Regions from separate parts of the Kitasatospora sp. NPDC058243 genome, predicted to be linked through region 2. Evidence: riboswitches for the same ligand, from Rfam matches in the RefSeq annotation. Region 2 holds a riboswitch; the other holds the start of a gene.
What was found. Region 2 has a riboswitch for cobalamin ahead of metE (5-methyltetrahydropteroyltriglutamate--homocysteine S-methyltransferase). Riboswitches for the same ligand answer to the same signal wherever they lie in the genome.
Positions count from the first base shown of each region.

Region 1: another riboswitch for cobalamin. It lies ahead of ACFVX9_RS07530 (cobalamin biosynthesis protein); the one in region 2 lies ahead of metE (5-methyltetrahydropteroyltriglutamate--homocysteine S-methyltransferase).

Region 1 is NZ_JBHVWW010000007.1:72,959-77,160, reverse strand. Features, by position in the region: gene ACFVX9_RS07535 (cobyric acid synthase) at 1-550, opposite strand, end outside; gene ACFVX9_RS07530 (cobalamin biosynthesis protein) at 547-1,515, opposite strand; cobalamin riboswitch at 1,623-1,755, opposite strand; gene ACFVX9_RS07525 (alpha/beta hydrolase family protein) at 2,053-3,165, shown strand; gene ACFVX9_RS07520 (hypothetical protein) at 3,513-4,202, shown strand, end outside.
Region 2 is NZ_JBHVWW010000010.1:44,827-49,028, reverse strand. Features, by position in the region: gene metF (methylenetetrahydrofolate reductase [NAD(P)H]) at 1-229, shown strand, start outside; gene metE (5-methyltetrahydropteroyltriglutamate--homocysteine S-methyltransferase) at 319-2,634, opposite strand; cobalamin riboswitch at 2,799-3,021, opposite strand; gene ACFVX9_RS09825 (ECF transporter S component) at 3,051-3,953, opposite strand; gene ACFVX9_RS09820 (ABC transporter ATP-binding protein) at 3,950-4,202, opposite strand, start outside.

The sequences.
Region 1 (4,202 bases), on a different contig from region 2:
CCGACAGCAGCGCCAGCGTCCCGTACATCGCCGCGAAGACGCCGCCGCGGTCGATGTCCCCGACCACCACCACCGGCAGCCCGGCGGCCGTCGCCAGGCCCATGTTGGCGATGTCCCGGTCCCGCAGGTTGATCTCGGCGGGCGAACCGGCGCCCTCGCAGACCACCACCTCGTAGCGGCGGCGCAGATCCGCCAGGCACTCCAGCGACCGTTCCAGCAGGACGGGCTTGCGCTCGCGGTAGTCCAGCGCGCCCACCTCGGCGACCGGCCGGCCCAGCAGCACCACCTGGCTGCGGCCGTCCGCGCCCGGCTTCAGCAGCACCGGGTTCATCGCCGCCTCCGGCTCCACCCGGGCCGCCTGCGCCTGCATCGCCTGCGCCCGGCCGATCTCGGCGCCGTCGGCGGTGACGAAGGAGTTCAGCGACATGTTCTGCGCCTTGAACGGCGCGACCCGCACCCCCTGCCGGGCCAGCCAGCGGCAGATGCCCGCGGTCACCACACTCTTGCCCGCGTCCGAGGTCGTCCCGGCGACCAGCAGTGCGTTGCTCATGCCCTTCCCCTCCACCGTGTCGTCAGCAAGCGCAGCGCGACGTGCCCCGCGACCGTCGTACCCAGGGCCAGCGCGCCCACCCGCCGGGAGAGCACGCAGGCCCGCTCGATGTCGTCCACCGTCACCGGGCGCAACTCCGCGCCCAGCACCGGCCGGTGCTCCACCCGCTCCCCGTACTGGAGGGTCCCGCCCAGCCGGACGCCCACCGCGCCCGCGAAGGCCGCCTCCGCCTGGCCCGCGTTCGGGCTCGGGTGCGCCGAACCGTCCCGCCGCCAGACCCGCCAGGCCGTTTTCGGCTGCGGCGCGGCGGCCACCGTGAGCAGCGCCGTCAGCCGGGCGCCCGGCCAGCCCGCCACGTCGTCCAGCCGGGCCGAGGCCCAGCCGAACCGGGCGTACCGCGGCGAGCGGTGGCCGACCATCGCGTCCAGCGTGTTCACCGCGCGGAACGCCAGCAGCCCCGGCGTGCCCGCCAGCGTGCCCCAGACCAGCGCGTTCACCACGGCGTCCGCCGTGTTCTCGGCGACCGACTCGACCACCGCGCGGGCGATCTGCGGCCCGTCCAGCGCGCTCGGATCCCGCCCGCACAGGTGCGGCAGCCGTTCCCGCGCGGCCGTCAGGTCGCCCGTGGCCAGCGACCGGCCGATGGTGCGCGCCTCCCGGGTCAGCGAGGTGCCGCCCAGCACCGTCCAGGTCGCGGCGGCCGCCAGCGCGGCCCGGCCCAGCGGACGCCGGCCCACCGTACGGTCCAGGGCCACCGCGCCGGCCGCGACCGCGCCCACGCACAGCGCCGTGTACCCGGCGCCGGCCACCCGGTCGTCCTGCCACACCCGCCGCTCCAGCCGGGTCGCCGCGCCGCCGAAGACGGCCACCGGGTGGCCGCGCCGGGGGTCGGCGAAGCGGGCGTCCGCGGCGAAGCCCGCGGCGGCGCCGAGCGCGAACGCGGCGGCGCGGGTCAGCGGGCGCACGGCGGGTTCGGCGGAAGGCCGCGTGGGGTCCGGCGGGTCGGGGCAGCCTGCATCGCGTGCGTGTCCTCACTCAGGGTCCGCGCCCTGGATCGACGTACCGGGGGCGAGAGTCTCCTGGCTTCCGGGTCGGACGCACCCCCGGGCCTTCCAGCGGCTTCTGACGGTCCGCCGTGGCAATGTTCCGAGCGTGCTCCCCGGTGACAGTGGCGGGACCGCGCCGGACTCGCACCGGCTTCCTCTGCATGCCTCCGTTTGGCCCCAGGATCCCATCACGCGGCCGAACCGGGAGTCAACCGAGGTCACGGAGGGGTTGGTCACACCTCGGAGCCCTGTCGCCGGTGCCGTTCTCGCCCGCCCGAGGCCCGCCTGACGCCCGCCCCGCCCGACGCCCCGCCGTACCCCGGACGGCCCAGCCCGGTGGCCGCCCGCGCGGCCCCCCGGTGAACTGGTGCCCGAACACCGTCCGAGCAGCGCCCGGACACCGCCCGGACACCGTCCGGTCCAAGACCAGCCAAGACCAGCAGAGCGGGGAGCGATATGCGTTGGGGAACCGCGGCCGTCGTGGCGGCCGCCGTCGTCGGCGCCGGGGCCGCCGTCCTGGTGATCGGCCGTCGGGCCTCCGAACGGCTGGTCCACCCGGCGAGCGCCGTCCGGGAGTCGGGCCCCGTCCTGGTGCGGAGCCTCGCCGCGGGCCGGATCACCTTCAACCGCCGCCCCGAGAGCCTGCGCCCCGGCCGATGGGCCGTGGAGTGGGACGACCACGGCCACGCCGTCGTCGAGGACGTCCTGCACAGCGACGAGAACGGTGTCACCCGTCGCCTCGTCCGCGCCGACCGGGGCACCCTCACCCCCGGCACCGAGGTCCGCTTCACCCCCCGCGTCCACCTCGGCGACCCCACGGAGGCGCTCGGCCTCCCCTTCACCGACACCGCCGCCGACGGCGAACTCGGCGCCCTCCCCGCCTGGCGCCTCGACGGCAAACGCGGCACCTGGGTGATCCTCGTCCACGGCCCCGGCGCCGACCGGCAGCAGACCCTCCCGATCCTCCCCGTCCTCGACCGCCTCGCCCTGCCCGCCCTCGCCGTCACCTACCGGGGCGACCAGGGCGCCCCCGCCTCGCCGGACGGGCTCGGCCACTTCGGCGAGACCGAGTGGCGCGACGTCGAGTCGGCGGTCCGGCTCGCCCTCGACAGCGGCGCCGGCCGGGTCATCCTGTACGGCTGGTCCCTCGGCGCCACCATGGCCCTCCAGACGGCCTCCCGCTCCGCCTGGGCCCATGCCATCAGCGGCCTCGTCCTGGACTCGCCGGTCCTCGACCTGCCCGCCACCGCCCGCCGCGGCGCCGCCCGGGCCGGCTACACCGGCGCCGCCGCCGAGCTCGGCGCCCTCGCGGCCGAGGGCCGCACCGGCGTCGACCTCGCCGACTTCAGCCGCATCGCCGAGGGCGCCGACCTGCGCGTCCCCACCCTCCTCCTGCACAGCCCCGACGATCAGGTCGCCCCCTTCCGCGCCGCCGAGCGCCTCGCCGCCGCCCGCCCCGGCGTGGTCAGCCTCCGGCCTTTCCCGGGCGCCGACCACGCCACCCTCTGGAACTCCGCCCCCACCCACTACACCGAACTCCTCCGCCGCTGGCTCACCCCCCTTCTCTGAACCCAGCCCCCCCCCGCACGAGAAGTCACACCGACAGGGCCTCTGTACGAAACCCGGACCTCACCCGTCAGCCACGGAGTGTGACCGGTCGGGCGGGTAGCGCGACCGCCGCCGCAAGGGTTGAGCCGGGATGGCATGCCCCCGCCACCTGTTTCCGGCCAGGCGGTTTGCCTCTGTTGCCCGATTGTTGCCCGATCTTGGGGAGGCGCCGTCGACGGCCGCCCGTCCGTACAGCCAACCGGATGTGACAGAAGGCCGGTACAAGGGGAAGACTGCTCGACGTGACGTCTCGGAATCCGCGCGACCGTGATGCCCCGCTCCCTCCGACGATCGGTACTGGTGCGACGGTGACCCGTCTCCCCGGTACGGCCCACCGGCCCGCCGCCGGCAAGCCGGGCGGGGCCGGGGTACCCCGCCGACGAGGGCCCGCTGCGGCGCCCGGTCGGGGGAGGGTTCCCGTACCGGAGGGCTTTCCCGCGCCGGCCGAGCTGGCGCCGCTGGCCCGCCGGATGCTGGTGGACGCCGTCCGGATCGCCCGCTGGGCGGGGGACCTGGAAGAGGTCGACAAGCGGGGCGAGCTGCTGCCCGACGACGCCCGTGCGGCGGGTCGGGCGCTGGCCATGACGGTCGGCGCCGCCGCCAAGGCGTGGGGGCAGGCACTGCTGGTCGGCCTGGTGGAGGCCAGGGACGGCGGTGCGGTCCCGGGCTGGCGCCTGCACGCCTGGGAGCATGACGACGAGGCGGTGGTCCGCGGCTGGTCGGCGCTGTTCGACGCCTGGACGCTGCTGGCCCCGGTGCCGCCGGCCGCTCTGCGGGGCGTGTTCGCGGTGCTGGCCGGCCAGGCGGTGGACCAGGCGCCGCAGTTGCTGTCGTTCCTGCACCTGGTGGCCGGTCCGGTGTCGGACGGCGAACTGCTGGAGCTGCTGCGCCGGGGTCTGGACGAGCGCCGGGTGGGTGGCACGGACGGTTCGGGCCTGTCGCCCGTGCCGCACGCCGCCTCGGCGGTGTCGGCGGTCCGCGGCACGTGCCGGGAGCCG
Region 2 (4,202 bases):
GAGGATTCCGACGCTGACCACCGCCGCCATTCCCGATGAGCTTTCCGAAAGCATGCTGAAGCAGCAGGACAACCCGAAGGCCGTCCGGGCGATCGGTATCGATCACGCCACCGGAATGTGCCGGCGCCTGCTGTCCGAGGAAGTTCCCGGGCTGCATTTCATGACCATGAACTTCTCGACGGTGACGACGGAGATCTACCAGAACCTCGGGCTTCCCGGGTCCGGGTGAAACCGGCCGGGCCGCCGTCGGGGAAGCGGCCCGACCCGGCCGGGCGCCGCACGGCGTGCGGGGCCCGGCCGGGTCGCGTCACCGGTGGGTCAGCCGGCCAGCTCCGCGCGCAGGTGGCGGGCGGCGCCGACGAGGCTGTCGAGCGAGGCGCGGGTCTCCGTCCAGCCGCGGGTCTTCAGGCCGCAGTCGGGGTTGACCCAGAGCCGCTCTGCGGGGATGGCGGCCAGGCCCGCGCGCAGCAGTTCCACGGCCTCCTCGGTGCTCGGGACGCGCGGGGAGTGGATGTCCCAGACGCCCGGGCCGACCTCGCGCGGGTAGCCGGCCCCGGCGAGCTCTCCGGCGACCTCCATGTGCGAGCGGGTGGCCTCCAGCGAGATGACGTCCGCGTCGAGCTCGTCGATCGCCGTCATGATCGCGCCGAACTCGGCGTAGCACATGTGGGTGTGGACCTGGGTGTCGGCGCGGACGCCCGAGGTGGCCAGGCGGAAGGACTCGGTCGCCCACGCCAGGTACGCCGGGCGGTCGGCGGCGCGCAACGGCAGGGTCTCGCGCAGGGCCGGCTCGTCGACCTGGACGACGGCCGCGCCCGCGGCCTCCAGGTCGGTGACCTCGTCGCGCAGGGCGAGGGCGACCTGGCGGGCGGTGTCGCCGAGCGGCTGGTCGTCTCGGACGAAGGACCAGGCGAGCATCGTGACGGGGCCGGTGAGCATGCCCTTGACCGGGCGGTCGGTGAGGCCCTGCGCGTAGCGGAACCAGTCGACGGTCATCGGGTGCGGGCGGGAGATGTCCCCGGCCAGGACCGGCGGGCGCACGTACCGGGTGCCGTAGGACTGGACCCAGCCGTGCCGGGTGGCGAGGTAGCCGGTGAGCTGTTCGGCGAAGTACTGGACCATGTCGTTGCGCTCGGGCTCGCCGTGCACCAGGACGTCCAGTCCGGCCTTCTCCTGGAAGGCGATGACCTCCCGGACCTCGGTCTCCATCCGCTCCCGGTAGGCCGCCGCGTCGATCCGGCCCGCCGTGAGGTCGGCCCGCGCGACCCGCAGTTCGGAGGTCTGCGGGAACGAGCCGATGGTGGTGGTCGGCAGCAGCGGCAGGCCGAGCCGGGCACGCTGGGCCTCGGCCCGCTGCGGGTAGGCCTGGGCGCGGCGCGCGTCCGCGTCGGTGACGGCGGCGGTGCGGGCGCGCACCGCCGGGTCGTGGGTGATCGGCGAGTTGGCGCGCGAGGCGAGGTCGGCGCGGTTGGCGGCCAGGTCGGCGGCGATCGCCCCCGTACCCTCGCGCAGGCCCCGGGCCAGCAGCGCCACCTCCCTGGCCTTCTGCTGGGCGAAGGCGAGCCAGCGCAGGATCTGCGGGTCGACGTCGCGTTCGGCGGCGGCGTCCAGCGGCACGTGCAGCAGGGAGCAGGACGGCGCGACGTCGACCCGCTCGGCCAGGCCCAGCAGGGTCGCCAGGGTGGCCAGCGACTTCTCCAGGTCGTTGATCCAGATGTTGCGGCCGTCGACCACCCCGGCGACCAGCCGCTTGCCGGGCAGCCCGCCGACGGCGGCCAGGTCGTCAAGGTTCGCCGCGGCGGGCCCCGTGAAGTCCAGCGCCAGGCCCTCGACCGGGGCCTTGGCCAGCACCGGCAGGGCCTCGCCCAGGCGGTCGAAGTAGCTCGCGACCAGCAGCTTCGGACGGTCCGCCAGGCCGCCCAGCTCACGGTAGGCGCGGGCGGCGGCGTTCAGCTCGGCCGGGGTGCGGTCCTGCACCAGGGCGGGCTCGTCCAGCTGCACCCACTGCGCCCCGGCCGCCTTCAGGTCCGCCAGCAGCTGCGCGTAGACGGGCAGCAGCCGGTCCAGCAGGGTGATCGGCTGGAAGTCCTCGGCGACGCCGGGGGCGGGCTTGGCGAGCAGCAGGTAGGTGAGGGGGCCGACGAGCACGGGGCGTGCGGTGTGGCCGAGCGCCAGCGCCTCCCGGAACTCCCCGACGGCCTTGGCCGGGTTCGCGGTGAAGACGGTGTCCGGGCCGAGTTCGGGCACCAGGTAGTGGTAGTTGGTGTCGAACCACTTGGTCATCTCCAGTGGCGCGACCTCCTGGGTGCCGCGTGCCATGGCGAAGTAGCCGTCCAGCGCGTCGATTTCGACCGCATCCCGGTGCCGGGGCGGGATCGCGCCGACGGCGACCGTGGTGTCCAGCACGTGGTCGTAGAGCGAGAAGTCGCCGGTGGGCACTTCCAGGACACCGGCCCCGGCGAGCTGCGCCCAGTTCTTCCGGCGCAGGCCGACCGCCGTCTCCCGCAGGGCGTCGGCGGTGACCGTGCCCTTCCAGTAGCCCTCGACGGCCTTCTTCAGCTCCCGGCCCTGGCCCTGCCGGGGGTAGCCGTACACGGTGGCCCTGGTTGCCGCGGCTGCGGACTTCGTGGTCAAGGGACTCTCCTTCGCGAGTCTGGCTCCTCAAGTGCCCGGGGACGGGACGAGAGCGCGAAGGGATGACGAACCGGGCGGCGGCTCACGTCGATGCGCGTGCCGGACCCGCCTGGTATGGTCGCCGACCCGCCCACGAGGTCACCGGGATATCCGCACGCGGAACGGTCCGCGGGCGGGCAACGGGCAGGTCTTCGGACTCGTGGGCGCACCGGGCCTGTTGGCGTCCGGTACCTACTGGCCATCGCTTCCCAGACCCGTCCCGGGTCCAGTGCGTATGACGGCGGTCGTTCCCACTCACCGCTGCGGGGCAGTCCCGGATTCCCACCGGGTTCCCTCTTGCGACGTCCTGCCTGGCGGGCAGGACGAACCAGCTGCGTCGCCAGCTTAGGGGCAAACCGCCGGGGCCGACGCGGAATTCACGGAAGCCGTCCGCATGGTGAGACTCCCTCGCCGCTCGCGGAGCCGGTGGCGGTGCCGTTCGCGGCGGCGTTCGCGGTGTCGTTCGCGGTGACTCGTCGACCGTCCGGGGCGTCCGGGGCTTCGAAGCGCACCATGGGCTCGAAGTTGGCGCGGCGGGCCGCGCGGCGGAAGACGGTGAGGACGGCCGGGCCGACGACGAGCACGGCGGTGAAGGTGGTGACGGCCCGGCCGGTGTCCCAGCCGAGCGAGGTGGCGAGGTCGAAGAGCAGGTAGCGGTGCCACTGCTCGGTGAAGGGCAGCCCCGGCAGGTAGGCGATGGAACTGTTCGGGTCGGTGGAGAACGGCCAGAAGGAGAGGTTGAGGAGGAAGCCGAAGAGGTACCCGGAGAACGCCCCGTACGCGGCCAGCATCGCCACCTCCCAGCGCCGCCGTCGGGTTCTCGGCAGCAGCCCGGCGAGCATGCCGACGAACGCGCAGCCGAACATCTGGTACGGCATCCAGGGGCCGACGCCGCCGGTGAGCAGCGCGGAGGCGAACAGCGAGGTGCAGCCGAGGGTGAAGCCGAAGCCCGGGCCGAAGACCCGGCCGGCCAGGACGAGGAGGAAGAAGACCGTCTCCACCCCGGCGGTGCCGGCGCCGAGCGGGCGCAGTCCGGCGTTGACGGCGGACAGGACGCCGAGCATGGCGAGGGCCTTGGCGTCGATGCCGCCGGCCGCGATCTCGGCGATGACGACGGCGAGCACCAGGACCAGCAGGGCGCCGAAGATCAGCGGCGGGGCGTAGGAGGAACCGAACTTCCCGGGGGCGACGACGAACGGCCAGGTGAAGGCGACCAGGCCGATGAAGGCGGCCAGGGCCGCGACGACGCGGGCCCGGCCGGGGATCCGGACGGCGCTCACCGGGCGGCCTGCGCGGGCGCGAGGGCGGCGGCGACCTGCCGGGTGGTCAGGTAGGGCAGCGGGGCGAGGACCTTGGCGGTCTGGGGGGCGAAGGTGGGCGAGGCGACGATGACCTCGGCGGTGGGACCGTCGGCGACGATCTCGCCCTCGGCCATCACCACCACCCGGTCGGCGGCGGCGGCGACGAACTCGACGTCGTGGGTGGAGACGACGACCGTACGGCCTTCGGCGGCGAGGGCGTCGACGATG